Regions from separate parts of the Paenibacillus riograndensis SBR5 genome, predicted to be linked through region 1. Evidence: predicted binding sites of a transcription regulator. Region 1 holds the regulator's gene; each other region holds the start of a gene.
The links. The regulator Rex, encoded in region 1, represses fermentation and respiration genes when NADH is low (regulators of the CRP and FNR family bind a similar motif). The targets are predictions, from matches to a motif close to TTGTGAAATATTTCACAA.
Positions count from the first base shown of each region.

Region 1 (7,421 bases):
TTATCACCAGATGCTGCTGGTTCTGCCTCAAAGATATATACCCGCAGATATATTCGACTCTCTACTGAATACGCTAATTTCCTAAATGTTAAAAAAGCAGGCAGACAAATACTTGTCCACCCGCTCAATATGGGTCGTGCGCTTATTATTTTTTCGGCAGGCTGTAGCCGTCCCCAATCGCATTTCCGTCCGCAAAACGGTAAAACTTGTAATAATAGCGTCCCTCCAGCTTATAAAACAGCTGCCACACATATTCTCCGTTGTACACACCCGGCAGCAGGCGCTTAATGGTGCTCCCTGGTAAGTCTGAGGCAATGATGGAACGGATCTTCTGCTCCGACATGCCTTTGGCCACTTCTTCAGCGTATACACCATTGTCTCCCCCTGCAGGCTTGCCGTCCCGTGTAAAGCGGACCCAGACCATCAGCTCCGTCCCGGCTGCGTTACGGCCTGTCATTACCCAGTAAATCGAATTTTCATCCCAGACGGACTTCTGGGCCCGGGTCACCTCTGTCAGTCCTGCTCTGGCTTCAGCAATCTCTGTGGCTGCGCTGCGTTCGCTCCACTGGTCTTTCATCACATAAGCATAGAACTGGCTTAGTCCGAACAGAAGGAGAAGAACCAGGAGTATCCCCAGCAGAAGCCATTTTCTTCTTTTCTTCAAAGTACAGCTCCCTTTCTTTCAAAATGCCTCACCGATCATGTTCATTTACCGCTTCAGCAGGCCCTCAAAGGTCTCCTGCGCCTTGCGGCGGATTTGTTCCTCATCCAGCGTCAGGCACTGCCCATGCTTCACAACCTGCTTGCCGTCCACCCAGACATGCGCAACATCCTTGGCGCTTGCCGAGTAAACGGCATGGGACAAGAGATCCGTATGCGGCAGGAAATGCGGCTGGTCGATATCCAGGGCAATGAAATCCGCCTTCATTCCCGGAGCAAGCCGTCCGACTCCTTCCAGAAAAATCGACTGTGCGCCGTATTCAGTCGCCATCAGCAGCGCTTCCTGTGCCGGAACCGCCGTCGGGTCACCGCTCACGCCTTTGTGGATCAAGGCGGCAAGGCGCATCTCCTCAAACATGTCGAGATTATTATTGCTCGCCGCGCCATCGGTGCCAAGCGATACCGTGACTCCTGCACGCAGCAGCTCAGGAACCCGGGCTACTCCGCTCGCCAGCTTCAGATTACTGCCCGGGTTATGGGATACCCCTACATGGTAACGGGCCAGAATCTCAATCTCTTCATCGTTCAAATGAACACCATGAGCGACCAGGGACGGGCGGGTGAACATTCCCAGCTTCTCCAGATGCGCCACCGGACGCAAACCGTAATCGGCCGCATTCTGCTCGACTTCCCGCCGGGTTTCCGACATGTGGGTATGCATAGGCAGGTCCAGATCATGGGCGGCTTGCACAAACTTCACAAAAAACTCCGGCGGACAGGTGTACGGGGCATGCGGTGAAATCATCGTTGTGATTCTTCCGTCCGCTTTTCCGTGCCAGTTCCGCGCAAAAGCAACCGCTTCCGCCAGCTTATGGTTCTGCACGTCCTCCGGACAGAGCCCGATCACCCCGCGCATCAGCACGGCACGGATGCCTGATTGCTCGGTAACCTCGGCCACACGGTCCATGTGGTCATACATATCCAGGAAGGTGGTTGTGCCGCCTTTCAGCATTTCCAGCACAGACAAGGCGGTGCCCCAATAGACATCGTCTCCGGTGAATTTTTCTTCCATAGGCCACATTTTTTCCTGCAGCCAATTCTGCAGCACCATATCATCCCCGTAGCCGCGCAGCAGGGACATCGCCGTATGGCCATGGGTATTGACCAGACCCGGCATGAACAGCAGACGGCTGCCGTCAATGGTCTGAGTACCTTCTTCTATGACAGGCTTGACTTCTCCTATGTATGTGATGAGATCCTTTTCTATAGTCATATAACCGCTAAGGACAGGCTGCGCCGTTCCCGGCACCAGGAAACGCCCATTTACAATTACAGTTTTATTGCTGCTCATCTTCCGCCTCGTCCTTTCCATCATGCAAATAATAAGCCAAGCTCTGCAAATCAGTAGTAAAATCAGCGGCATGAATCCGGATGTTGGCAGGCGTTTTCAAAATCACCGGTGCAAAATTGAGGATTGCCTCGATGCCTGAATCCACCAGGATATCTGCAACGTTCTGCGCTTCGCTGTCCGGTACAGTGATAATGCCGATGCGGATGCCCTGCTCGCGGATTGTGCTCCCCAGCTCTTCCATAGGCTGAACCGTCAGCGAGTTGATTTTCTGCCCGATCTTGGGGGGATAGGAATCAAAGACCGCGGTGATTTTCATCGTGTCCTTCAAATAGGCATTGTAATTGGATAAAGCGTGTCCAAGATTACCTGCACCCACGAGTGCCACATTGATCTGCTGGTCAAGCTTCAGGATATGGCGGATTTTCTCAATCAGATACGATACATCGTAACCGATGCCTTTTCTGCCGAAATCGCCGAAATAGGCCAAATCCTTGCGGATTTGCGCCGGATTCAGATCCAGCTTCTGTCCCAGCTCCTGCGAAGACACGGTGGAGATTTCACGCTTCTGGAGATCGTTCAGGAAACGCAGGTACACAGGCAGCCTGCGCACCACGGCCTCTGATATTTTATCCGATTTCATATTTTCTCCTCCTAAAAGTATTGTTAGCGTAACCTTAAATTTAAAGAGCTGCAGCTAATTAGTAATCATTCCCGGCGCCCCTTCAAAACAGAAGGCGCCTAAGGAATGATTCTCTGTACAACATCCATGAACAAACTAGCCAGCCTGCGGTGCTCTTACAACGGCATTTCTGCCGTTATTTCTGGACTAGCCGACCTTCAACGCTCCAACAACGGCATTTCTGCCGTTATTTCTGGACTAGCCCCTGCGGCGCACACCTTCTCCGCAACAGAAAAAATCATAATTTCTAAATAATTAAATTTGAACGTATAGTGGAATCAGGACACACTGCCGTCTTCAAGCCATTCGGCGATACGCGGGACCATCTGATCGGTGAGCATATGCTCCATTTTGGGTCCAGGGAGTGAGTACAGGAAGTACTTTCCATAATAAGATTCGATAACCCTGGTATCATATACAATAACAATTCCCCGGTCCTGTGCAGTGCGAACCAGTCTGCCGAAGCCCTGCTTGAACCGGATGACCGCCTGGGGAACCGACAGCTTCATAAACGGGTTCTTTTTCTGCGCCTGCAGCAGCTCAGCCTTCGCCTCAGCAAGCGGATGGTTAGGCGGTTGAAACGGCAGCCTGACAATAGCCAGACAGGTCAGCGCCTCACCGGGAATATCTACCCCTTCCCAGAAACTGCTTGTCCCGAGCAGCACGGAGGCGGCACTGTCCTGAAAACGCCGGATCAGCTTGCTGCGGCTTCCGCCCTCTACACCCTGACCCAGAACAGCGATGTCCTGGGAGGCAAGCGCCTCCTTCAGAGGATCATAGACCTGGCGCAGCATTTTATAAGATGTGAACAGCACCAGCATCCGGCCCTGGGTCGCCACTGCAGCCTCCGCCAGCGAATGCACCAGCTTATCGACAAACCGGGCATCGCCCACACTGCCTTTGACACTGGGAAAATCGCGCGGAATAACGAGAAGCGCCTGTTCGCGATACTTAAACGGCGACGGCAGCAGCGCTGTCATCAGACGCCCCTGTTCTGCGGACTCGCCCAGGCCGAGATTGTCTATCATGAACTGAAAGGATTTATCCACGGACAATGTGGCCGAGGTCAGGACAATGCTTTTCTTTTTATCGAAAAACAGATCCTTGAGCTGGGCACTGACATCCACCGGAACAGCATACAGCTGCAGCGATTTCCCGCGGTAATTCCCGCTGCCCTCCATCCAGTAGACAATATTCTCGTCGTTCAGGTTCATAAAAAACCGTACCTGCTCGCGGATCGAAGCCAAATCCTTGAAAAGCCCGCCGATATCCGTCACCAGACTGTCCGAGGACGACTGGCTCTCCGATTCGCGCATTTCGCTGAGCATCTTGTCGCCCCTGCGGATAATTTCGCTCAGGCTCAGGTTCAGGGTGTTCTCCAGTGCGGTGATTTCTTCCCAGCCCTTGGGCTGAGCACCCGGCAGAAGACGCGTAACCAGCTGTCCCGCTTCTCCTGCTGCGGCATCGCTGCGCTCAGGCAGCAAGGCAAACAGCTTGTCGCTAAGCGCATCCCAAGATTCCCTAACCGTAAGCAGATCCGGGTAGATTCTGTCGATCACCCCGCTCCATTCAGCCGCCTGTTCGTTGCCTGAAGACTGCAGGGTCTGGCGCAGAACGGGCAGCTGTCCGCTTTTGCTGTCCTTATAGAGGCGTGTAAGCGTATGGGCTACCGTGAAGTATTTCATCTGCATGCCCAGATGCTTGCCGGCAATATCCTCCAGATGATGGGCTTCATCAATAACAAGGTGCTCATACGCCGGAAGCAGCTGATGACCGGCCTTGACGTCTGCGAACAGCTTGGAGTGATTGGTTACTACAACATCAGCTATTCCGGCTTCGTGCTTGGCCCGGTGGTAATAGCATTTGCGGAACCAGGGGCAGGAACGTCCGAGACAAGAATCCGTGTCGCTGGCCACGGTCTCCCAGAAATCACCGCCGCGGCCGTTCAGATTCAGCTCCTCGTCATCTCCTGACTGGGTCTGTGTCAGCCACACAATCATTTGCGCTGCAGTAAGCGCTTCTTCCCGGGGACTCGCGAAGTCCTTTTTATTTATTTTATGTTCAAACTTGCGCAGACACAAATAGTGTCCTCTGCCCTTGAAGACCGCAGCCTTAAACGGGAATGGCACAACATTCGTCAAAAGCGGGATGTCGCGCTCACGCAGCTGGTCCTGAAGGTTGATGGTATGCGTACTCACCATGACCTTCTGTCCCGAGCGCACACTGTGGTAGATGGCCGGAAGCAGATAGCCCAGCGATTTGCCCGTGCCCGTTCCCGCCTCGATTAAGAGATGCTTGTCACTTTCCAGTGCCGTTATCACCTCATGGATCATAATTTCCTGGGCTTCACGGCTTTCGTATTGGGGCAAGGTCTCCTTAAGCCGCAGGGTCACCTCTTCCATATATTCCTCAAAGGTAATATTCTGCGCAGGATTGCCGGTTCCTTCCTCTCTGGGAGGCATCAGCTCCGTCCAGTCTCCTACAGCCAGCGCCAGCTGGCGGTAAAAGTTCAGCTCACCCTCAGGCTGGAAGGTCTCCATTTCCCGCTCATGCAGCAGCCCGTCAAAATACCAGGCGAGATCGCTGTCCTCGTCCGCAAACAATTCATTCAGGCGCTGGATGGTCAGCAGGGGCAGGCTGTACAGCTCCTCCAGGCATTTCAGCAGCACCAGTGCAGTTGCAAGGGCATCACTGTCCGCCTGGTGCGGACGCTCATGCGTGAGGCCGAAATGGGCGCTTACAGCGCCGAGCTGATAGGTGGTCAGTGACGGAAAGCATATCTTGAGAAAATCAATCGTATCCAGAATCCGGCCCTGGAACGGCAAATAACCGCACCGGTCAAGCGCATTCTGCAGAAAATGAAAGTCAAAAGCCACATTGTGGCCGACCAGCACAACATCGTCGAGCAGCGGAACCAGCTCCATCATCATCTCATCCAGTTCAGGGGCGTCCTGCACATCACTGTCCGTGATTCCGGTCAATCCCGTAATAAAGGGGGGAATCGGCGTTCCGGGCTTGACGTAGGAACCATACACCCTGGAGATGGACCGGTCTTCTTCTATAATGGCAAGGCCAACCTGGATGATCTCACCCACGGATTGGGTTCCTGTGGTTTCAAAATCAAGCACGGCAAATTTCATTATAAGTTCTAAATCCTTTCACTTGAGACTCCTTATCAGCATAACAGAAGTTACGAAAAAAGGCGATGCACACCCCTTGGCAAGCGGGATGCATCGCTTTAATGGATGAAGAATTATAAAAGCGAAACCAGCTGATGTCCAAATTGAAGCTTCCCGCCTCTCCTGCGGCAGACCTCCAAATTCACACTCGGTTCGGGAAGCAGGGGATCATGCTGCAAAGAGAGGCTAAATAGCTCCTGGGCTTCAGGGTAGCGCTCCTGGGAGGCCCGGATACAGCCCAGCGCATTGTAGATCATGGCCTTCAGCTTCCTCTCGCGGATCAGGGCCAGCATGTGATGCAGATGCCCCCAGGAGACGTCCAGCTCCCCTTCCTGCAGATAGGCCATGGCTAAATACAGATGTGCTGCCAGACTGTCGGGATAACGGGTGATGACTTGCTTGAATTGCTCGATGCATTTGCGGTACATCAGCAGCTTGTAGTAGCCCTGGCCGCGGACAAAGGAATCCATGGCCAGCTCGGGTGCCTCAATCTGTGGCATTTCTTCCTCGGAAGGTGGCGAAAAATCCGCATTTTGGCGGAACTCACTCAGCTTCTCGGCAAAGACCAGCCACTCGTCCATCACTTCATCGCTTAGCCTGTGCAGCATGTTGTACTTGCATAAAAGATCATTCCGGCGGGCGCCCTCCGCAGTTGGAAAGTCTTCGGCGATTTCCTGAAGCATCTTGTTCATCTCAGCAAATAAATGTTGAAACACGGGACACCCCCACCCTTACTGAAAATGAAATCAGCTTAAGCTTGCCTGCCTTCATTTTTCACAAGTACGGGTCTCTTCATCCCTGCCATTCATTGCATGGCTTAAGCTTCAGGCAATCGTGGCATGCAGCTCATGATCCGCCAGCTTGACCGGTTTGTTGTCAGCGTCCACGAATACAACCGTCGGCTTATGAGCAGCCAGCTCCTCGGAGGACAATATGGCATAGGAGATGATAATTACTGTATCCCCGGGCTGAACCAGCCGGGCTGCAGCGCCGTTCAGACAGATAACGCCGCTGCCGCGCGGTCCGGGAATGACATAGGTTTCCAGGCGGGAACCGTTGTTATTGTCGACAATCTGCACTTTTTCATTTTCCAGCAGGTCAGCGGCTTCCATCAGGTTCTCGTCAATGGTAATGCTGCCCACGTAATTCAGGTTGGCTTCCGTTACGGTGGCGCGGTGGATTTTGGATTTCATCATATGTCTAAACAAGGGCATGTACCTCCTTGGGGATAAAAACATTATTGTCGATCAGCCGGGTCCGGCCAAACTTCACAGCCAGCGCCATAATCACTTCTCCCTCTGCATCACTTAACAGAGACCCGCCAGCCAGCGTTTCCAGGCCCGGAAAAGAGAGAATTTCCACGTAATCGATGACCGCGAGCGGTGAGGACGAAATAACGGTTTCCAGCAGCTTGCGCGCTTCTTCCACCGTTCTGACAGTCCCTTCTTCAATCGCCTTGCGGGTTTCGCGGAGTGAACGGGACAGCACCAGCGCTTGGGTACGCTCTTCACCGCTCAGATACACATTCCGCGAGCTTAATGCCAGTCCATCC
Region 1 is NZ_LN831776.1:5,155,956-5,163,376, forward strand. Features, by position in the region: gene PRIO_RS21830 (cell wall elongation regulator TseB-like domain-containing protein) at 146-664, opposite strand; gene PRIO_RS21835 (amidohydrolase) at 710-2,011, opposite strand; gene PRIO_RS21840 (redox-sensing transcriptional repressor Rex) at 1,998-2,651, opposite strand; gene dinG (ATP-dependent DNA helicase DinG) at 2,969-5,830, opposite strand; gene PRIO_RS21850 (tetratricopeptide repeat protein) at 5,944-6,561, opposite strand; gene panD (aspartate 1-decarboxylase) at 6,694-7,077, opposite strand; gene panC (pantoate--beta-alanine ligase) at 7,070-7,421, opposite strand, start outside.

Region 2 (7,421 bases), 1.8 Mb from region 1:
GGCTGCAGCACAGCATCACGGACTTAAAATCCGGCGAAGCGGGGAGCATACGCATCGGCGCGTCTGATCCGACGGCAAGCTACCGGCTGCCTGACATTCTGCAGAAATGCATGACCCTGTTTCCTAAAATGGAGCTGTCGGTGGATATCTCCGGATCAGGTGCGCTTTGCGACCGGCTGCTTCGCGGAGAGCTGGATATTGTAATCTGCTCCGCTCCGGAACTGGGGAAGGAGCTGCATTTTGAACCGTTGTTTACGGAAGCATTTGTACTGTTATTGCCGGAAGATCATCCGCTTGTTTCCGCCCCCGCCGTTACTGCGGATCATCTGCGCGGACACCGGCTGCTGATTACAGCACCTACATGCCCCTACCGCAAAAAACTGGAAAGCGTCTTGACGGAAGCTGCCGGCCCGCCGCTTGATACCATGGAAATCGGCAGCATGTCGGCGCTGAAGTTCTATGTGGCGAGCAAGCTTGGCATCGCGTTTGTGCCGGAGGTGATCCTTGATCCCGTTCCTGCCGGAACCGTAAGCCGGAGGCTGGAAGGCAGCGCTGTGGACATGACCTGCGGCATCATTTGCCGGATTGCGGATTACCCCTTGAAACCGCCCGTCCGCAGGCTGTATGATTTTATCAGGCAGGAACTGGCGACGCAGCCGGGTTTTAGCCTGGAATAGGAACACAGAAGAGAACAGAAGAGGTGAGCTGAGCAGAGATGAGCAGAAACAAATTGGATTTGGAGCGTATTGTTTTTATTGGCCGGACCTTTGAGGAGTACTTGCGGATGTTTAATTTGCAGCCGGGAGAACTGAAGGGACGGAGTATTTTGGATTGTCCGGCAGGAGCCTGCTCGTTTACCGCAGAGGCCAACAAGCTTGGCGCGGCATCTGTTGCCGCAGACATTGCTTACTATTATTCAGCCGAAGCACTGAGGGACAAAGGGCTGAAGGATATTGAGCATACGGTGCAGCAGCTGGACAAAGTTCAGGATAATTTTGTGTGGAAGGAATTCACTTCCATACATGCGTTACAGCAGGCGAGGACAGCAGCCTTGGCAGCCAGTACGCTGGACCGGCAGCAAAATAGCAGCCGTTATATTCCAGTCGAGCTGCCGCTGCTGCCTTTTGCAGACCGGTCCTTTGATCTCACCCTATCCGCCCATTTTCTGTTTATGTATGGGGACCGGCTGGACTATGATTTTCACCTCAGGACACTTCAGGAATTGATGAGGGTCACAAAGTCAGAAATCCGCATCTTCCCGCTGGTGGACTTATCCACCCGCAGATACCATAAGCTGGACCAGCTCGTCTGTGCAGCTCAGGTCCAAGGCTGGACGGCAGAAGAGCAGCAGGTCCCCTATGAATTTCAAAAAGGTGCGGACTCCATGCTGAGGCTGCTGCGTGTCTGAACGGACAGGCGCTCAAATATATCCCGATGATTGGCGGCAGAACAGCTTAGCCTCACTGAAAAAAGCGGAATAGGTGAGCGCAACACACATAACCCCCTATTATTGATTATTCATCAACAAAAGGGGGTTATGCTGTACATACTATACCCATGTTCTTCTCAGACTCCTTATCCTATCCTTGTACTCAGCCGGGTAAATCGTCCGAGGCGGCAATAAATTTGCCTATCCTGCCTTAGAGTCTTCTCGAATTCATCCGCTGGTAAACGATTGGTTTCATGAATCAATGTTTGAGCTTTAAGAAGCTCATACCCTTTCGTTCCGGGATGGATTGAAAGCTTCAGCAACAGGATCAAAGATATAGTCTCAAGCACAGGGAGTACATCTGCCAAAGATTACTTGCGAGAGAGATTTTACCTTCCCGCCGGTTCCCTTTCAGCAGTGTATGGTTCCTTGTCTTGATACTTGAATTATACCGCTGTTCTGCGGATTCGTAAAAAGGCGAATACTTTAAATTCGGGTATGTTTTCAGAATCATTCTAATGTAAGCGCTATTATTCGTCTGTATCCTTAGTTTTTTGGTGTATAATTTAACCGTACATAAGTAGCAAAAGCCAAGCTATACGCAGGAATGGAGGGTGACAGCGAATGAAGCTATTTCGGGTTAAGACCGGGCTGCCCGGGGTGGGCCGGATGAAGGAGTTTCTGGAAGAAAATTACGTGTGTCTCGGATATACAGGTGTGGGGGATCTGGAGCATGCCGGCAAAAAGGAGATTCACACGCGTCTGGTTCTAGCCGGGATTACCGCAGGAGCGGAGCTGGAAGCTGCAGCGGACAGTCTGGACATATTCGTGAATGTCATGCAGGATGGGGATTATGTGCTGATCGAGGATGGGGAGTGGGCTTATTTGGGGGATCTGGGCGATTACTTTTATGTGGAAGCCTTCGATTCGGCTGAAGACGGGCGCTGCCACCGGCGGGGAGTGACCTGGCTGAAGACAGTGCCTGCTCCGGCGCTTAATCCGCTGTTGAGAGCGTGGATCGGCGGAGAAGAAGCAGTCTTGCAGTACAATGGGCCGCTTCCGGAGGCAAGGCTGGAGCTGTGGATTTCTGATCCCTCTGTGGACGGTATCCAGGAAGGCGAACAGACAGGTATAGTAGATGCCGAGACACTGTCAAAAGCACTCACTGTGCTGAAGTGTGCCTTGGACAGCGAGGATGCGGACCGGCGGGAACGTGCGGCAATCGCTCTCCTGCAATATGCCAAATGATCCGCCGCGCCCGCCCTGGACGGTGTTTTCAGCAGTACCCTGCGGCCTTTTACAGAACCTGAAGCTTGAGGATTATTTATTGTTTTAAGCACAAAGAGCCTCCCGGGCGCATGCCGGAAGGCTCTTTGTGCACTTCAATCAAAAAAACTCTACAAATTCATTCACAGGCTTGCGGTAGCCGCGGGGTCTGATCTTGTGCTTGTTGTCTTTGCCGATTGTAATCAGCATGACAGGCACCATATTGTCGCTCAGGTTCAGGGCCGCTTTGACGGCTTGAACATCGAAACCGATCATCGGGCAGGTATCCCAGCCCTTGTCCTTGGCAATCAGCATGAACTGCATGGCTGACAAAGAGGCATTACGGATCGCTTCATCATGCTGAAAAGCATCATTTCCGCTGTAAGCGCCGTGGATATCTGCAATTGTCTGGTCAAAAGCATCCTCGCTCATGGCTCCCAGCATTTTGAGCCCGCTGTAGATTTCAGAGGCCTGCAGATAGGCATTTTTGTCTCCAAGCACGACAATGACCGCTGAAGCGGTATGGATTTTGTACTGGCCATAGGCCGCTTCGCGGATCTTTTCCTTCAGGTCTTCATCACTGACCACCTTATAATGGGTATGCTGCAAATTGTAGGCTGAAGGGGCGAGGCGGGTGAGCGAGAACATTTCTTCCAGCTCGCTTTGGGGGATTTTGATCCCCTCAACGAAGTTATTTGCCGATCTGCGTGCTTGAACCAATTCTGAAAAAGTGCTCATGTTCATTCCTCCATAATGTATGTAGTGGTTAACAATTATTAATAGCTAATATTAATAAACAAACTTACTATTTGTTACTTGCTAAACATATCACGGTGTTTGGGCATAGTCAATGGTCAAATGGATATCAGAACTAAATTTTCTTATGAAATCGTGAGAAAAACCAAAAATCGCAGAAAAGACGTGATTTTAATCACAAAATAAGGATATATAGGCAAAAAGATTGTGACATTTATTACATGAAGAATGTTATAATAATCACATTGATTTAGGGATTAATCTTTTCATACATTTTTTATTATGAGAGAAAGCTAATGTAAAGGAGAACTCAATATGTCAGAAACAATCACGCAAAGCAAATCTTTTATTAAAGAGGATCTTCTGGATCAGCTCTTGAAGCCTGAGGTGCAGGAATCCCTAACGACGCTGGTAGAGCAGCTTCCCCAGATTACGCAGCTGGTTGGCGCATTAACCAAGTCGCTTGATTTTGTGCAGACTGTTGCAGCGGATGAGGTGCTGAAGAATGACACGGTAGGTGCCATCAAAGAACTTGCCGAGCCTGTAGTGGATTCCGTCAAAACAATGGCAGCTACGGTTATCGAAGCCAAGGATCGTGCCAACGAAAGCAGTGAAAACATCACATTGTTCGGCATGATGCGCATGATCAAGGACCCGCAGGTGCAAAAAATGCTCCGTTTCATGAATGCATACCTGCAGGTCAGCGGCGAACGCAATCCACAAAAATAAGGGCGGAGGAAAATATCATGTCAAAACATATCGTTATTCTCGGAGCCGGCTACGGCGGTCTTCTGAGTGCTATTAACGTGCGCAAATATATGAGCAAGGCTGAAGCAAAAATCACGGTTGTCAATCAATACCCGACGCATCAGATTATTACAGAGCTCCATCGTCTGGCGGCAGGAAGTGTTGCGGAACAAGCTGTAGCCATGCCGCTCACCAAGCTTTTTGCCGGAAAAGACATTGACCTGAAAATTGCCAAGGTCAAATCATTTTCCGTAGACAGCAAGCAGGTGCAGCTGTCTGACGGCACGACGCTCTCGTATGATGCGCTTGTTGTTGCGCTGGGCAGCACTACTGCTTATTTCGGCATTCCTGGACTGGAAGAGTATAGCATGGTGCTGAAATCCGCCGCGGATGCGAAACAAATTCATGGGCATATTGAAGGCCGCATTCGTGAGTACGCCAAGACACACAATCCAGCCGATGCGGCGATTCTGATTGGCGGTGGCGGTCTGACCGGCGTAGAGCTGGTAGGCGAGATTGCTGATGTGCTGCCGAAGCTGGCTAAACGTTATGGCGTAAATCCTCAGGAAATCAAGCTGATGCTAGTAGAAGCGGGTCCCAAAATCCTTCCGGTGCTGCCGGATCACCTGATTGAGCGTGCAGTAACAAGCCTGACTGCCCGTGGTGTAACCTTCCTGACCGGCCTTCCTGTTACGAATGTTGCCGGCAATGTAATTGATCTGAAGGATGGCCAGCAAATTGTTGCCAATACCTTTGTATGGACCGGCGGTGTGCAGGGCAACCCTCTGGTCGGCGAATCCGGCCTTGAAGTGAACCGCGGCCGGGCCACAGTCAATGACTTCCTGCAGTCCACTTCGCACCCGGATGTTTTTGTGGCAGGGGACAGTGCGGTTGTCTTCGCAGCGGACGGACGTCCATACCCGCCGACAGCACAAATTGCGTGGCAGATGGGCGAGCTGATCGGCTACAATCTGTACGCTTATCTGACTAATGCAGCCTCTGAAGCCTTCAGTCCAATCAACTCCGGGACGCTTGCCAGCCTTGGGCGCAAAGACGGGGTAGCAATTATCGGAGCCAGCAATACTCCGCTTAAGGGCTTGCCTGCAACCCTTATGAAGGAAGCGAGCAATATCCGTTATTTGTCCCACATCAAAGGCCTGTTCAGCCTTGCGTACTAATTATTCATTTAATCTGATTTATGAAATCTGATGTAATGCTCTGTTTAACCTTCAAGCTAGACCTGTTACCCTTAGTGAATAAGGATCGGGTCTGCTTGGAGGTTTTTTGGGGTTGTTTGGCAGCAGCAAGCTCCCCTGGCAATCCGCATCTAAAACGGCTGAGCTGTCCAGCGAAAACCGGCGCAGCCGCCTGTTCTAATGGATAGGCTAGGGATTGTGTTAATTTACATAGTAAATAGGTGGAAGGCACTTTATGCTGGGTGAATCACGCATTGAAGGCCAAAGGCAGGGATAAGGATATGATGAAGCTGTTATCTGCCTTTGCCTTGGAACCGCCTTATCTGCTTGTGGGGCATTTAAATCAATGGTAAAGCAACTGACTGCTGAATCTTAGGAGTGAAACAATGAACAAAATCAGGACTCAGTTAATGACCGATTTGCAAAGAATAGCAGCGGAAGAGTACAGACTTCGTGAGGGTGAGGAGGTGCAGGATTTCATCCGCCTGATGCTGGAGTATATTGGAGACCCTCAGCCTGAGCTGCGGGACGGGCTGATTTATCCGACCTTTTACGCATGGATTCTGGAGCAGCGGCTTTTCACTTCTGACGAGCTGCGCGGCATTCTGGCGGTGTTGTTGGATGAGCAGCATCTGTTCCATGGCATAGGCGGCCAAGGGGATGAGACGGTATTTACCGAACCTTCACGATACTTGTCATCGGCCTTATTATCCAGCGGCACAGAGAAGGGCCTTTCCTGGATACTGCGGGGTTCCTGCGGTTGAAGGCAGCACTGCTTCGTTATTACACTGAAGAAAAAGATCTCCGAGGCTATGTCGAAGAAGGCGGCTGGGCTCACTCGGCGGCTCACGGGGCAGATGCCATCGATGAATTGGTGCAATGCCCGGAAAGCGGAGAGCCGGTGCAGCTTGAGGTGCTGGAAGCGGTCCGGGGCATGCTGCAGAACGGAGTATATCTCTTCAGGGAAGAAGAAGATGAACGGATGGCTACGATTGTAGATACGATGATTCTCCGTAATCTGCTTGCGCGGGAACGCATCGTTGAATGGATCGGCAGCCTTGCAGCCTGCGGCAGTCAGCCCAGAAGCAACAGCCAATACATCAACCGGATCAACAGCAAAAACTTCGTGCGGGCCCTTTATTTCAGAAGAGAAAGGGAGCATTTCGGCAAGGAGCTCCATGAAACCTTGCTTGCCGCTGAGCTCAAAATGAACAAATTTGCAGCAGAAACTGGCGATTCTGTTCAATAGATGCTCCGCAAAAATCTATTTGCTATAATAGGTTTGTTTATACAATAAGAGCTGTTTTATAGGAGGATTTTCAGGATGGAATTTCAAGAAAACGATATCATTTTGTTCCAGGGTGACAGCATTACGGATTGGGGCCGCAACTATGAAGACCCGTCCTCGCTTGGTGTAGGCTATGCATTGATGGTAGCCGCACGGCTGGGATTGCTGTATCCAGAGAAGAAGCTGACCTTTATCAACCGCGGGATCAGTGGCAACCGTGCGGCGGATCTGCAGCAGCGCTGGGACAGGGACTGCCTGGAGCTGAAGCCGACTGTAGTTTCCATATACATCGGCATTAACGATACCTGGCGCCGCTTTGACTCCGGGGAGGAAACCACGGCTGCACAATTTGAAGCTTCCTACCGGGATATTATTGAACGCACCCTCAGAGCAACCAATGCCAAGCTGATTCTGGTTGAGCCTTTTGTGCTGCCGGTACCCGAAGACCGCAAGGGTTGGCGCCAGGATCTGGACCCGAAGATTCATGTAGTGCGTGAGCTTGCCCGCGAGTATGGGGCTCTGCTGGTTCCTCTGGATGGGCTGTTTGCTGCAGCATCCATGAAGGCGGATTCTGCATTCTGGGCACCGGATGGTGTGCATCCTTCTCCTGCCGGACATGCGCTTATTACCGATGCCTGGCTGAAAGCGGCAGGAGCCATCAGCTAATGTGCCAGCAGGCTGCACTCTTTTACATATAACGCTGCCAATCCTTCAAGACCGGTCCGTTGGTTTATAGCGG
Region 2 is NZ_LN831776.1:3,352,533-3,359,953, forward strand. Features, by position in the region: gene PRIO_RS13735 (LysR family transcriptional regulator) at 1-677, shown strand, start outside; gene PRIO_RS13740 (class I SAM-dependent methyltransferase) at 716-1,408, shown strand; gene PRIO_RS33870 (hypothetical protein) at 2,054-2,677, shown strand; gene PRIO_RS13750 (nitroreductase family protein) at 2,816-3,433, opposite strand; gene PRIO_RS13755 (helical membrane plugin domain-containing protein) at 3,767-4,180, shown strand; gene PRIO_RS13760 (NAD(P)/FAD-dependent oxidoreductase) at 4,198-5,376, shown strand; partial or broken gene PRIO_RS13765 (DUF2785 domain-containing protein) at 5,781-6,643, shown strand; gene PRIO_RS13770 (SGNH/GDSL hydrolase family protein) at 6,719-7,348, shown strand.
Region 2: PRIO_RS13755 (helical membrane plugin domain-containing protein) is a predicted target of Rex. The motif match lies at 3,657-3,674, and genes of this name have one in related genera.

Region 3 (7,421 bases), 2.6 Mb from region 1:
AACCTGGAGGATTTGGAATTTCTGGCCTCCGCACCGGATTCACCGCCTCCTGCGCTCCGCCGGGCAACTACGGTAAAACGTACCCGTGATGAGAACATCCGCAGTGAGCTGGACCTGCGCGGGACAAATCTGGAGGAAGCCATCATGGAAACAGACCGCTTCATTGACGAGGCTTTTCTGGGCAATTTGGGGCAAATCTCCATCATTCACGGCAAGGGAACCGGAGTGCTGCGCACCGGTATTCAGGAATATCTGCGCAAGCATAAGCATGTAAAGAGCTACCGGCTCGGAAATTACAATGAAGGCGGCGCGGGTGTAACCGTGGCTGAACTGCAATAGCGGCTGGAGTCCAGCAGAAAGAGGGAGAAGGATGCAAGAAAATATTGATCTTTTGCTGGATCATCCGCTGGGAGCGCTGCTCGGCTACTTCACTGTGGCCATTCTTGGCCTGGTGGTATTCCTGTCTTTCTTTGAAATGGTGACCAAATATAACTGCTGGGAAGAAATCCGCAAGGGGAACGTGGCGGTAGCTATGGCAACCGGAGGCAAAATCTTCGGCATCTGCAATATTCTGCGCTTCAGCATTTCAGCAGGCGTCTCGATCTACGAAACGATGAAATGGTCGGTTGTGGGGTTTCTGCTGCTCATTCTGGCGTATTTCCTGTTCGAGTTTCTGACTCCGGTTTTTTCCATTGACGATGAGATCGCCAAAGATAACCGGGCTGTGGGCTTGACCGCCATGATGATTTCCGTGTCCCTTTCCTATGTCATTGGTGCTGCCATTTTCTGAAGCGGGGGTAGAATACATGAAGATTTTGGTTCGGGTTTTGTTTTTTTCTGCCCTGACTTTTCTAGCGGCCGGTATAATTTATCTAATGATCAACTGAATTCAAATGTGAGGTAAGAAGGAGATAGTCAAGATGGAAACAACAGTTTGTCCTTGGTGTCATACAGAGATTGTATGGGACGAGGAGTTCGGGCCGGAGGATACCTGTCCCCATTGCAACAATGAGCTTAGCGGCTACCGGACGGTGACCCTGGGGATTGATGACCTGGAAGATGAGGATGAACCGGAAATGGCCGGGGAGCCGGACCAAGATCCGGTTAGTGACGAGAATCTATGGAATGATGAGGATAAGGAAAGTGTAGTGCCGATCTTCAATACCCTGGTTCAATTCGGTGAAGATTATGACCTGAAGCACTACGAGTCCAAAGTGGCGGCTATTCTGGCAGCTCAGCTGGAAGCGCCTGAATGTCCGCAGTGCCATGAGCTGATGCTGCTGTCCGGCACGCAAAAAGTAGAGGGTTTTGAGCCGTCGTCCCCAGATGAGCTGGGCGGGCCGGTGCTGCAACCGCCATTCGCGCTTAATCTCTTCGTCTGCCCTTCTTGCTTCCATGTGCAGCACAGTCTGGCGCAGGAAGACCGCATTCAGCTGGTACGCAATCTGAGCATAGGAGCCAAGTAATTTAGGTTATGCTTTCTCCTTGAGCTGGGCATGTTAAGCAAAACACGTCCAGTTCGCAAGGGGGAGCAGCATGAAGGATTCAGCGCATAAACAGGAGGTACTGCTGCTTGCAGTCAACGGGTTATGTTCACTCGCAAGCGTGCTGGCAGGAACCTTTTTGAACGTTTATTTGTGGAAAAACCAGCAGAATTTTGCCATGATCGGCTGGTTTACGGTGGCTCAGCAAGTGACTGTGGGACTCAGCTTCTGGCTGGGCGGCAAATGGGTCAAGGAACATAACAAGATGAACGCCCTGCGGCTGGGACTGGCCGTTTCGGGCCTTTTTTATTTGCTCGTACTGTGGCTTGGCAACCGGGCGGTTCATTACATTTGGCCGCTTGGTTTGGTGTTGGGCATAGCGATCGGTTTGTTCTGGCTAGCGTACAATATTGTTTATTTTGAGATTACGGATGCCGGAAACCGGGACTTTTTCAATGGCTGGATGGGGCTTTTGGGTTCATTTACCGGCATATTGGGCCCTTGGGTGTCGGGCTGGATCATTTCGGCCCTGCATGGCGAGCGCGGGTATCGTCTGGTCTTCCTGTTGTCGCTCTCCATTTATGGACTTGCTGTGGTTTTAAGCTTTTTCCTTAAGAAACGCAAAAGTGAAGGGGCGTACTTATGGATGGAGCCTTGGAGGGAGCTGCACCGCAAAAGCAGTGCCTGGAGGCCGGCAGCGGCAGCCTTGGTGTTTCAGGGGCTAAGAGAGGGTGTGTTTTCCTTTCTGATCGGTCTTCTTGTGTACATAGCCGCTAAGCAAGAAAGCAAGCTGGGGCAATTTGCACTGATCACTTCAGCGGTTGCACTGGTCAGCTACTGGGCTGCGGGCAAATGGTTCACACCGAAACTCCGCTCGGGGGGGATGCTTGTTGGCGGCATTCTGCTGGTTGCAGTCATCACACCGCTTCTTTGGAAGGTCAGCTACGGCACCTTGCTGATTATGGGCATTGGCACCTCTCTTTTTCTTCCATTATATATGCTGCCGATGACCTCAAGCGTCTTTGACCTCATGGGGGAGTCGAAGGAAAGTGCGGGCAAACGGGTGGAGCTGGTCGTTCTGCGGGAGCTTTGCCTGATGTGTGGCCGGATGCTGGGCATCTTTGTGTTCATCGCAGTGCTTTCGGTGAACGATTCGCCGCGTGTCATTACCTGGCTGCTGTTGCTGCTGGGGGCGGCTCCGCTGGGAAGCTGGGCTGCACTGCACCATCTGCTGAAGCGAAAGGCCGCAGCCTCCCTCCCGCAATGATTTGAAGGATTTGAACAGGGGGGAAAAGCGTATTGGTCAAAACAAAGGATTACGGTCTGAGGACAAAGGTTACCATCATGGTCTCCGCTGTGGTGATGCTGGTCATGCTGGTGCTCTACATTATTTTCAGAAATCAGATTATTCCCCAGACCAGACATGCCCTGGAGGACAAGGCAACGGCCATCGCCCGGACCATTGCCCTAATTCCCCTGGTGTCAGAAGGTCTTAATGAAGGACGGAGCAAAGAGATCCAGGCTTATACCTCCAAAATCACCCGCCGCAATGATATTATGTTTGTAGTCGTGATCGACATGCACAGCATCCGCTATTCCCATCCCGATCCATCACGGATCGGGAAGCCTTTTGTCGGGGGAGGGCAAAAGGCTGCGCTGCACGGTGAAGAAAGCATCTCTGAGGGTGAGGGGTTGCTCGGCAAGTCCCTGCGGGCCTTTGTGCCTGTGTATAATAACAGAGGCTCCCAGGTAGGTGTAGTGGTCGTAGGCCTCTCCATGGAAAGGGTTCACCTGCTCATCCGGCAGAATGAATGGACGATCATCGCGATTCTGCTGTCCGGTGCCGTGCTTGGAGCGGCCGGAGCGATGGTCCTGGCCCGGAAAATCAAGCAGATGATGTTCGGCATGGAGCCAGCGGACATCTCCAAGCTGCTGCAGGAACGCAGTGCTATGCTGCAATCCACACGCGAGGGGATTATTGCGGTCGATCATGCCGCCCGGATCAGCATGATCAACAGGGAAGCGGAGCGGCTGCTGGGCACCGCCGGGATTACAGGCAATGGGATGACCCGGCATATCGCCGATTATTGGCCGGAGCTGCGCCTGGAGCAGGTGCTGTCCAGCGGCGAGTCCAGGCAGGACCAGGAGCTGGAGCTGAACGGAATCACTTTGCTCGTGAGCAGTGTGCCAATCCAGGTGAATGGCCGGATTGCGGGAGCCATCGCTACCTTTCGGGACAAGACAGAGCTTGCTGTACTGGCGGAACGGCTGTCCGGCATATCCGTCTATGCGGATGCCTTGCGGGCAGGGGCACATGAATATATGAATAAGCTGCATGTAATTATGGGCATGACGCATATGGGCCTTTTCGATGAGCTGCAGGAGTACATCTCGGGAACCGTGAGCAACTATCAGAATGAGATCGGTTCGATCACCAGGCAGATCAAGGACCCGGTCATGGCCGGCTTTCTGCTCGGGAAGCTTAGCCGGGCCCGTGAAGCAGGAATTGAACTGCAGCTTGCTGAGGACAGCTACCTCCCGGAATCCGCCGATCCTCAGGTGATTCATCAGCTGATTACCATCGTCGGCAATCTGCTCGACAACGCTATGGAGGTGCTGGAGGGGCAGCACATGAAGGAAATCGAGCTCTCTTTTCAATATGAACGGGGACGTCTGATCTGCACTGTGCGGGACAATGGTCCGGGAATCCCTGAGCCTTTGCGGGAGCAGATATTTGTCCAGGGATTTTCCACCAAGGGAGAGCAGCGGGGGATGGGCCTTTACCTGGTTCGTAAAAGTGTGGAAAAGCTGCAGGGCCAGCTTAAGATGATACCCGGCCGGGAGCCGGGAACGATATTTATGGCCGACGTGCCATATGCAGTAAAGGGTGATGAGACCAATGACCATTAAGGTATTGATCGTTGAAGATGACCCGATGGTGGCGAAGTTCAATCGGCACTATGTGGAGCAGGTTCAGGGCTTCGAGTTCGCCGGCTGGGCCGCTTCGGTCGATGAAGCCAGGAAGCTGCTTGCCGGACTGAAGGTTGATCTCATTCTGCTGGATATCTATATGCCGCGTACCAGCGGGCTGCAGCTGCTGTCCTCTCTGCGGGAGCAGGGCAGCGTGGTTGACATTATCGTCATTTCTGCAGCCAGCGACAATGCCAGTATCCGCAAGGCCCTGCAGCTGGGGGCCGTCGATTATTTGATCAAACCGTTCGAGTTCGCCCGCTTTCAGGCGGCATTGTCCGCCTACCAGGAGGATTACATGCTGATGAAGCACAGGGAGCATCTCAGCCAGGAGCAGTTGGACAAGCTGCTGCGCCATTCCACAGGAACGGAGGAGGACAAAAGCGGCGCGCTGCCCAAGGGGCTTACCGAAGGAACGCTGGAAAGCATATGGAGCACCATCCAGAAGCTGGAGAGTCCGGTATTTTCCACCGAGGAGATCACGGCAGAGGCTCCGATTTCACGGATCTCCGTACGCAAATACCTGACTTTTCTCACAGAGGCGGGTGTGCTGGAAATGGAGATCAGCTACGGTGCGGTAGGCAGACCGGTATATATGTATACCGTGACCGCTTCAGGACATGAAATTATAGCTGCATATATTTAAGCGGCCGGCCGCGAAAGAGGACCTTTGGGTCCTTTTTTTAAAATATAAGAATTTCTATGCTTCACGCTATAAATTATCCTTCTATTTCTCGCTGAAACGGGTACCGTCTTAATAAGGACGGCGTAGCCGTTTCTACTTGTGAAATTGGTTTGGCTGAACCATGAGATATTTGAATCCAAATTTGAAGGTATTTTCAAAACAGATTATGAAAAGGCACATTCTGCTTCTGAAAAATCCGGTAGAGTTTGGAAACTTTGAATCGTAGCGGAATGTAAGCCCCGATTGATAAATAACGCTAAAGTGTTACCTAAAACAGGTCGATTATGGTCAGATACCGCCATGATTGACCTGTTTTTGTTACCTTCGTTTTCTTACAGTTTTTTCACGTCTAACGCAACTTTGCGAATAGAGATGGATACAGAGTCGGGAACATCGCAACAAATTCGCAGGATATCCCGACAACTATATTGTCAGGACTAAATGGAACATCTAACAATGGGAAGGTCATAAAAACTAACCACCCAGCCTCTAATTAAGCACGAAATTCGTTAATAATCGGGAGGAGGGCTTCATGAAAGGAATGATTGCGTTCCCCCCCAACCCCGCTTACTTTAATTACTAAACTATTTTTTTAATTACGTAAGCTTCCAAGAACCGCACCTTTGCCGCTATGATTATTGTGAAAATATGCACAAGGGGGCAATAACACCATGAAAAAGAAAACAGGCGCTGCTCTTATTCTCATTCTCTCGGTCATGCTCGTTATCGCAGGATGCGGCAGCAATGGCAACAGCAACAGTGCCGGGAACAAGAGTAAGGACAATGAGGCCAAAAAAGAAACGACTGAAGCAGTATCGGGGGCATCTGAAGCAAGCTATACACCGTACGATCAATTAAAAGATAAATATGATATCATCATCGTCGGTGCGGGTGGTGCCGGCATGTCGGCAGCGCTTGAGGCCAAAGCGAAAGGCATGAATCCGGTTATTTTGGAGAAAATGCCGGTAGCGGGCGGAAATACAACCAAATCCTCTTCGGGGATGAACGCTTCGCAGACGAAGTTCCAAAAAGAGCAAGGCATTGAAGACAGCAATGATTTATTTTATGAAGAGACGCTAAAAGGCGGCCACGATACCAACGATAAAGAGCTGCTCCGTTTCTTCGTGGACAATTCTGCGGGTGCCATCGACTGGCTGGATTCCATCGGAATCCGCTTGAACAATATCACTATTACCGGCGGGATGAAGGAAAAACGCACACACCGTCCTGAAGACGGCTCTGCGGTAGGGCAGTATCTGGTCAAGGGATTGGTGAAAAACGTACAAGAGCAAGGTATCCCGCTATTTGTGAATGCGGATGTTAAGGAAATTACAGAAAAAGACGGTAAGGTTACTGGTGTCAAAGTCCTGTTCAACCAGGCAGACGAAAAAACAATAACAGGTTCTGCTGTCATTGTCACCACCGGAGGTTTCGGAGCCAATAAAGAAATGATTGCCGAGGTTAGACCTGATCTGGAAGGGCTCGTAACCACCAACCAAGTTGGCAGCACCGGCGACGGCATCAAAATGATTGAGAAGCTCGGCGGCACCACAGTCGATATGGATCAAATCCAGGTTCACCCGACCGTGCAGCAGGAGAAATCCTATCTGATCGGGGAGGCTGTTCGCGGTGAAGGCGCAATCCTCGTATCAAGTGAAGGCAAACGGTTCACCAACGAAATGGATACCCGTGATCATGTCACTGCAGCCATTAATAAGCTTCCTGAAAAAGCAGCGATTCTTGTCTTTGATTCCGGCGTTAAATCCCGTGTCAAAGCGATTGAACAATATGAGAAAATGGGATTTGTTCTGACCTCAGACTCAATCGAAGGCCTGGCCAAAGAAATGAATGTTCCGGCAGATGAGCTGCAAAAGACAATGGATACCTGGAACAGCGCAGTGAAGAATAAGAAGGATGCCGAATTTGGCAGAACTACAGGAATGGATAACGACTTGTCCGGCGCGCCATTCTACGCGATCAAAATCGGTCCCGGGATTCATTACACCATGGGCGGTGTAAAAATCAACACAAACACCGAAGTACTTAATAAAGAAGGTCAACCGATCACAGGTCTGTTCGCGGCTGGTGAAGTAGTAGGCGGGCTGCACGGCCAAAACCGGATCGGCGGCAACTCGGTTGCGGAAATTATTATCTTCGGGCGTCAAGCAGGGATTAAATCGGCTGAATTTGTAAAAGCACAATAAATCATCCAAACCATTAATAGGGAAGGGTTGTCTCGCAGTAGATTGTTTCTACTGGTGAGACAGCCCTTTTTTATTGAG
Region 3 is NZ_LN831776.1:2,512,081-2,519,501, forward strand. Features, by position in the region: gene PRIO_RS10135 (endonuclease MutS2) at 1-339, shown strand, start outside; gene PRIO_RS10140 (DUF350 domain-containing protein) at 371-790, shown strand; gene PRIO_RS10145 (hypothetical protein) at 921-1,466, shown strand; gene PRIO_RS10150 (MFS transporter) at 1,537-2,751, shown strand; gene dcuS (DcuS/MalK family sensor histidine kinase) at 2,784-4,394, shown strand; gene PRIO_RS10160 (response regulator) at 4,384-5,100, shown strand; gene PRIO_RS10165 (flavocytochrome c) at 5,811-7,343, shown strand.
Region 3: PRIO_RS10165 (flavocytochrome c) is a predicted target of Rex. The motif match lies at 5,778-5,795, and genes of this name have one in related genera.

Region 4 (7,421 bases), 2.7 Mb from region 1:
CACGCCTGTTATAAACAATTATATACGGCCGCAAGGAGCGAAGGTGAGATATGCTCCGTGAAAAAAGGCCCCCTCCACCCAAGCCGGGCGAATGGAGCCTCTCTAAAATGTGCAATATCCTTCTACTTCCCGTCCTGCTGTGCAAGGAACCCGGCCGGCCGGTCCAGCTCATATAGTCTGCGGTATCGGGCTTCACGCGCCAGCAGCTCAGCATGGGTGCCTCGCATCTCCACGGTCCCATTCTCCATAAAGATCACTTCGTCCATCTGCTCCGCACCCACCAGATGATGGGTTACCCAGATCAGCGTCTTATCCGCCATTGCGGTGAACATCGTGGCCAGCAGCTCGCGTTCTGTGCGCGGATCAAGGCCGACGGTAGGCTCATCCAGAACTACGGCAGGGGTATTCTGCAGCAGTATGCGGGCCAGGGCGATCCGCTGGCGTTCCCCGCCGGAGAACCGTTGTCCGGCCTCACGCACCGGTGTATCGTACCCTTCAGGCAGCGAGGAGATCAGGTCATCCAATTGAGCAAGCTTTCCCGCTTGCTTAACCTCTTCGTCCGAAGCATCCGGCTTGCCCAGCCGGATATTGTTCGCCACTGTTGTGTCGAACAGATGCGGGCTCTGGTTAAGGACGGCAATCAGCTTCGGAATGTCCTCCCCGTAGGCAGAAGCAGCGATGCCATTAATCACAGCAGACCCTACAGAAGGGGCAATCACTCCCTGGATCACCTTCAGCAGCGTGGACTTGCCCGCTCCGCTGCGGCCGATAATGGCAATCTTCCGTCCCTGCGGGATATCGAGATTCAGGTCCTGAATGGACCAGTCCTCCCCGGAGGCATAGCGGTATCCAGTGTTTTTCAACTGGATATGCACCTGCCGGGTTGACTGGATCTTCCCGGCAGCAGTCTTTGCAAGAGCTGCGGCCTCGGCTCCCGGCGTAGCCCCTTCTGCTTCTTCCACACCATTCAGCCGCTCCAGCGAATTACGGTACTGTGGAATCTTCTCTACCGCCTCCGAGACCGGAAGGAAGGCATCCGCCACCGGGAACACCACCAGCACGAACGCGGCAATCAGCGTTCCGGCGATGGCACCGCTCTGATACTCTCCGGCGGCCCAATAGATGATCGACACGACGGCGATCCCCACAACGGCCTGCCCGATAAACATCCGGGCGCGCGCCCATCTGCGGAGGGCTCCGTCTGTGCGGGCGACCAGTCTCTCGTCCGCTTCATAGCTGGCCACGAACTGACTCTGCCGTCCGCTGATGATCCAATCGCCCATGCCCAGCACGGCGTCAGTCAGCTTTTGATAGAGCCGGTTGCGCTCCTGCTTCACCATCCGCTGCCGCGACTGCGTGAGCAGCAGGGAGATCAGCGGGAGGACAATTACAAGCACCAGCATGTAGAGCCCCATCAGCAGCGCAAACGCCACATCGAACGTGCCCAGCGAAATGATGGCCGCAGCATAGATCAAAAGCGCGATAATACTCGGAAATACGGTACGCAGGTATACATTCTGCAAATATTCAATATCGTCAGCGAGCATACCGAGAATATCCCCGGTACGGAAGCGCGAAGACAGGAACAGCGCCTGCGGCTCGAGAATATTGTACAGCCGGATACGCATCTTCGAGAGAATCCGCAGAATCGTATCATGCGAGACCAGCCGTTCCACATAGTGGATCACCGCCCGGCTGGTCCCGAAGGTCCGCACGCCGACGATCGGTACATAGATCATCAGAATATTTTCCGGCGGTATGGAAGCCTTGGAGATCAGGAACCCCGAGGTGTACATCAGGGAAGAGGCGGAGAAAATAGTCAGCGCGCCCAAGACAATAATGAGGAGAAACCGCCAGAAATAAGAGTTGAAATAGGGAGCAAACCATCCTTCACGTTTCAATGGATTCCCTCCAATTGGCTTTGAATAAGCTCATAATAAGCACCCTTGCGGGCTACAAGCTCTTGATGTGTGCCGACCTCAGCCACTTGCCCCTGCTGCATGACGACAATGAGATCCATATCGATCATCCAGTGCAGCCGGTGAGTAGCCAGGAATACCAGCTTCCCCTCAAAAAGCGGCAGCATCGTTTCCTTCAGCTCGTACTCCGTCTCGATATCCAAATGAGCGGTCGGCTCATCCAGCAGCATGACCGGGCGGCTGCTCAGCAGGGCGCGGGCCAGCGCTACACGCTGCTCCTGCCCCCCGCTGAGCGAACGCCCGCCGCCGCCAATCCTTTCGTCCAATCCGTCGGGGAGTGCTGCCACCAGCTTGGATAAGCCCGCAGCAGCGACCACTCCGGCAACCGCTTCAGTGGTGGCTTCAGGATAATAAAAGCGCACATTATCTGCAAGCGTACCGCTGAAAATATAAGGGCGCTGCGGAATATAAGAGGTCTGCCGGCGCCATTCCTCATCTGTAAGCGCGGTGACCCTGTTGCCGTTCACCTCAATCGTGCCGGAGGTGGGATGCAGGAACCCGCCCAGAATATCCACCAGCGTAGACTTCCCGGCACCGCTCTCGCCAATGATTCCAATCTTGGCGTTCCCTCTAAACTCCAGATCCACACCGGAGAGTGAGGCGATTCCGTCTGCTTCATATTTTATGCCCACTTGATGAAGGGCCAGCACGCTATCCTTCTGCCAGGTGAATACAGCAGCTTTGACTTTGGCTGTATCTGTTGCTGCAGCCGCATCTCCAGCAGCATCCAGCAGCTTGGCTTCCACCGTTTCCCGGTCAATCATACTCTTCATCGCTTCTCCTGCTTCCTTGCCGTCAAGTGTAGCATGGAAGTCGGCACCAACCAGCCGCACCGGCAGGAAATATTCCGGGGCCAGGATCAGAATCGTCAGTCCGGTAACCAGAGTCATCTGTTCATTCACCAACCGGAGCCCCAGGCTTACGGCTACCGAAGCCACAGACAGCATCGTGAAGAAGTCCATGGCGAACGAAGAGAGAAAAGCCACGCGCAGCGTACGCATGGTCGCCGAACGGTAGCGGTCACTGACCGCGGCGATGCTCCCGCTGTGGCTGCGGCTGCGGCCGAGGAACTTCAGCGTTTCCAGACCGCGCAGCGAATCCACAAAGTGATTGGACAAGGTGCGGTACGATTTCAATTGACGGTCCATCTGCTTGCGGGCCGTCATCCCGATTAGAATCATAAAGACAATAATGATCGGCATCGTCAAGGTAAGAATAACACCGCTTGATGTATCCTGGGTGTAGACATACACCAGCAGCAGTGCCGGTGTAACCGCCATCCCCACCATCCGGGGGATAATCAGCTCCAGATAGGTCCGGAACTTCGTGACTCCTTCAAGCACAAGCGTGACCAGATCACCGGTTCCCCGGTTGCCTGCCAGCCTTGGCCCCAGCTGGAACAGCTTATCCATCATTTGTCTTCTCATGCTGCTGCCGGTTGCCTCCGCGAAGCGGTAAGATACACGGCTCATCAGCATGGCGCTGGCATGGCGCACCAGAAACGCAAGAAGGAACAAGAGCAATTTCGCCCCTTGTTCCTTCAGCGGTTCTCCCGCAAACAGCGCAGAGACCACTTCTGCCAGCGACTTGGCCAGCAGAAGAATGGACAGGCTTTGCACCAGGGTAAGGAAACCGACGATCAGAAAGACCGGCTTAACTCCTTTGTACCCAAGCAAATTTTTATCCATTAGTATTCAAGATGCTCCTTCTCGTGAACCCGTTTATGGAAGACGAAATAGCTCCAGATCTGATAACCCAGCACGAACGGCAGCAGCGACAGCGCTACAATCGTCATCACCTTCAGCGAATAATGGCCGGAAGCGGCGTTGGTAATCGTCAGGTTAAAGGCTTGGTCCAGCGAGCTGATCATCACCCGCGGGAACAGTCCGACAAAGACAGAAACTACCGACAAGGCCATAACTGCACCGGTCATTCCGAAGGCCAGCCCGTCTTTCTTCTTGCTCATGAAGAAGCCAGACAGTACATACGCGGCAATGCCGAGAATAACGATGACGAGCAGCAGCCCTCCGCGTTGTTCAAATACATCCGTCATATAATACGTCATAACCACAAAAGCAACCAGCAGCGCGGCCAGCGGGAACAACAGCTTCTGCGCCAGCTTGCGTGCACGTTCCTGCAAATCACCAACCGTACGAAGCGTAGTGAACATCAGGCCGTGTACGAGGCAGAGCATCACTACTGTAATACCAGCAACTACAGTGTAAACATTCACTACATCGAAGAATCCGGCATACATCTGCATATCCCCGTCGATCGGCAGCCCTTTGATGAAGCTGGCGAACACTACAGCAAGCAGGAACGGCGGCAGGAAGCTGCCTACAAAAATGCAGACATCCCAGGTTCTCTGCCAGGCCAGCGAATCCCTTTTGCCTCTGAATTCAAAAGCTACACCACGGGCAATCAGCGCCAGCAGCGCGAACACAAAAGGAATATAGAATCCGCTGAAAAGCGTAGCGTACCAGTGCGGAAAGGCGGCAAACATCGCCCCGGCGCCTGTAATCAGCCATACTTCGTTAGCATCCCAGAACGGCCCGATCGAGTTGATCAGCACCCGGCGCTCCGTATCATTCTTGGCCAGAATCTGGGTTTCCATCCCTACTCCGAAGTCAAAGCCTTCAAGGAAGAAGAAACCGACAAACAGCACGGCAATCAGCACAAACCATAATTCATTAAGAGAAAGCATGGGATCCCTCCTTGTTATACGGATCATGGGATTCGCCGTGATCGTTATCCATGGCGTAAGGACCTTTTTTGATTACCTTGATAAATAAGCCAACCAGCACTAAACCAAGGATTGCATAGATTGCTGTAAAAGAAATCACCGAGAACAGTACCTGTCCGCTCGTAATATTAGGCGATACACTATCCTCTGTGGTCATTAATCCAAATACCGTCCACGGCTGACGCCCCATCTCTGTCATAATCCAGCCCGACGTATTGGCAATCGGCGGAAGCAGCAGCCCCCAGAACATAAAGCGCATGAACCAGGTATTCGGACGTTCCATCTTCTTGCGCCACATCAGGTAAATGGCATATACCCCCAGCAAAATCATCAGCGAGCCTGCAGCAACCATGATCCGGAAACTCCAGAACGTCGTGCGGACCGGTGGAATATAATCACCAGGACCGTATGCCTGCTCATATTCAGCCTGCAGCGTATTCATGCCTTTAACAGATCCCGAAAACTTACTGTAGGAGAGAAAGCTCAGCATATATGGAATTTTCACTTCATGGGTGCTTATCTTATTATCAGGGTCAATATTTGCAATAACCGTCCAAGCCGCCGGGTCACCGCTGTCGTCCCACAGTCCTTCGGAAGCAGCCATCTTCATCGGTTGGGTCTCAACCAGATACTGTGCCTGAGCATGACCTGCAATGGCTACGCCAAATGAGGAAATGATGCCGACAATCGCAGCAATCTCAAACGATTTGCGGAAAAAGGAAACATCCTGCTTCTTCAGCAATTTATATGCACTAATTCCCGTTACCAGGAATGCCCCTGTCGCGTAAGCGGCCAGCACCGTATGGGGGAACTCGACCAGCAATTGTCCGTTCGTAACGAGTGCCCAGATATCATTCATTTCCGCCCGTCCATTATTGACAGCAAAACCTACCGGATGCTGCATAAACGAGTTAGCCAGCAGAATCCAGAAAGCCGACAGCATGGTTCCGAGCGCTACCAGCCAGATCGAGAGCAGGTGAACGCGTTTGGATACCTTATCCCAGCCAAAAATCCAGATTCCAATAAATGTAGACTCCAGAAAGAAAGCAAGCAGCGCTTCAATCGCCAGCGGAGCCCCAAAGACATCACCGACAAAACGCGAGTAATCCGACCAGTTCATCCCGAACTGAAACTCCTGCAAAATTCCTGTTACTACGCCCACAGCGAAGTTAATCAGGAAAAGCTTTCCCCAGAACTGCGCCATTCGTTTGTACTCATCATTGCCTTTTCTGACATACATCGTCTCCATAATTGCAATCAAGAGCGCGAGTCCAATTGATACCGGTACAAAGAAATAATGAAAAATTGTCGTCGACGCAAATTGTATACGCGACAGCATCACTGTATCCATATTTCTCCCCTTCCTTCTTCCCATTCGATATGTCTATTCTGTCAAAAATCCAAAGGGCAAAGTGTGATATTTATCACATTATACACCCTATTTGGGCTTAGAATTCAATAAATTTGTGACAAATATCACAATATTACCTCCAGAAAGCAAAAAAAATAAGACGGTTTAACCGTCTTGGATGTGTTCATTGTTCTATAGAAGTCTTGACTCATAAAGGCATTGGTCAGGTAATGGAAATACCCTTCTTCAGCGATTTCAGATCGCCATTGGAATTGAGCAGCTGCGGCAGCATCTTCATACTGCGCTCCATGGGGGAGTGACAGAGACGGCAAGAGGGCGCATGCTCGAATGCAAAATTATCCCTCATCCATCCATTACATCCATCGTTGGTACAGGCCCAAATTGCGGTATTTTCCTCCGGTACTTCCTCCAAAGGTTTCTTCCGGTAGTTCATTGCCGTTCCTCCCTTCCTTTATGTCACAAGCCAGAGAATCCAGACAAGTAGAAACGACATTGCCGTCCTTGATAGTAAGGACGGCAACCGTTTCACGGGTAATATAAGGACCTTTATTGCACAAGGCATATCATTCCTTATATTGTAAAAAAAGACCGTCCCAACTCTCACAAGCGGGGACGGTAGCTTCTATTATTACAGTTTTACAACGTTTTCGGCTTGTGGTCCACGGTTGCCTTGAACAACGTTGAATTCAACGCGTTGGCCTTCGTCCAAAGTTTTGAAGCCGTCGCCAGTAATAGCGCTGAAGTGAACGAATACGTCGCTTCCGCCTTCAACTTCGATGAAACCGAATCCTTTTTCTGCGTTGAACCATTTAACTGTACCTGTTTGCATGTGTGTTACCTCCACAAATTTAAATTAATATGTTCTTTTTATCTTCAAACAAAGAAAAAATTCACACATTGAAAAAGGTTGTACTCCACTTGACAGCCCTTTTCAATACGAGAATTAGGTATCAATTATATGATTAAGTTCATGTTACCACACCTCCATAACAAAGGCAAGCAGTCATATCCGAATATCTCCGTTTTTTCAGTTATTAGGTTAACTTTCCAATGTAAGGGCTGCCAGTGTACTAAATACATTTAATTATTGAATCTCTATGTTATCATTTACCCCATAATCACAGCTTAGAAACGGGTGCCGTCCTTAAAAAAATCTAAAATGATAAGGACGGCCTGACCGCTTCCTTTATGTGACTGCCTTTTTATTATATACTGCCCGACCGGCTTTTATTCCTCCGGCTTCTCAAGAAGTTTTACCGTGACCTGCTTCACTTCTCCATTACGGTAAAAGGTAATCTTGAGCTCATCCCCGATCTTGGTGTGATCA
Region 4 is NZ_LN831776.1:7,871,525-7,878,945, forward strand. Features, by position in the region: gene cydC (thiol reductant ABC exporter subunit CydC) at 123-1,901, opposite strand; gene cydD (thiol reductant ABC exporter subunit CydD) at 1,898-3,667, opposite strand; gene cydB (cytochrome d ubiquinol oxidase subunit II) at 3,667-4,683, opposite strand; gene PRIO_RS33365 (cytochrome ubiquinol oxidase subunit I) at 4,670-6,073, opposite strand; gene PRIO_RS33370 (cold-shock protein) at 6,297-6,527, opposite strand; gene PRIO_RS33375 (cold-shock protein) at 6,723-6,923, opposite strand; gene PRIO_RS33380 (S1C family serine protease) at 7,322-7,421, opposite strand, start outside.
Region 4: PRIO_RS33365 (cytochrome ubiquinol oxidase subunit I) is a predicted target of Rex. The motif match lies at 6,187-6,204, and genes of this name have one in related genera.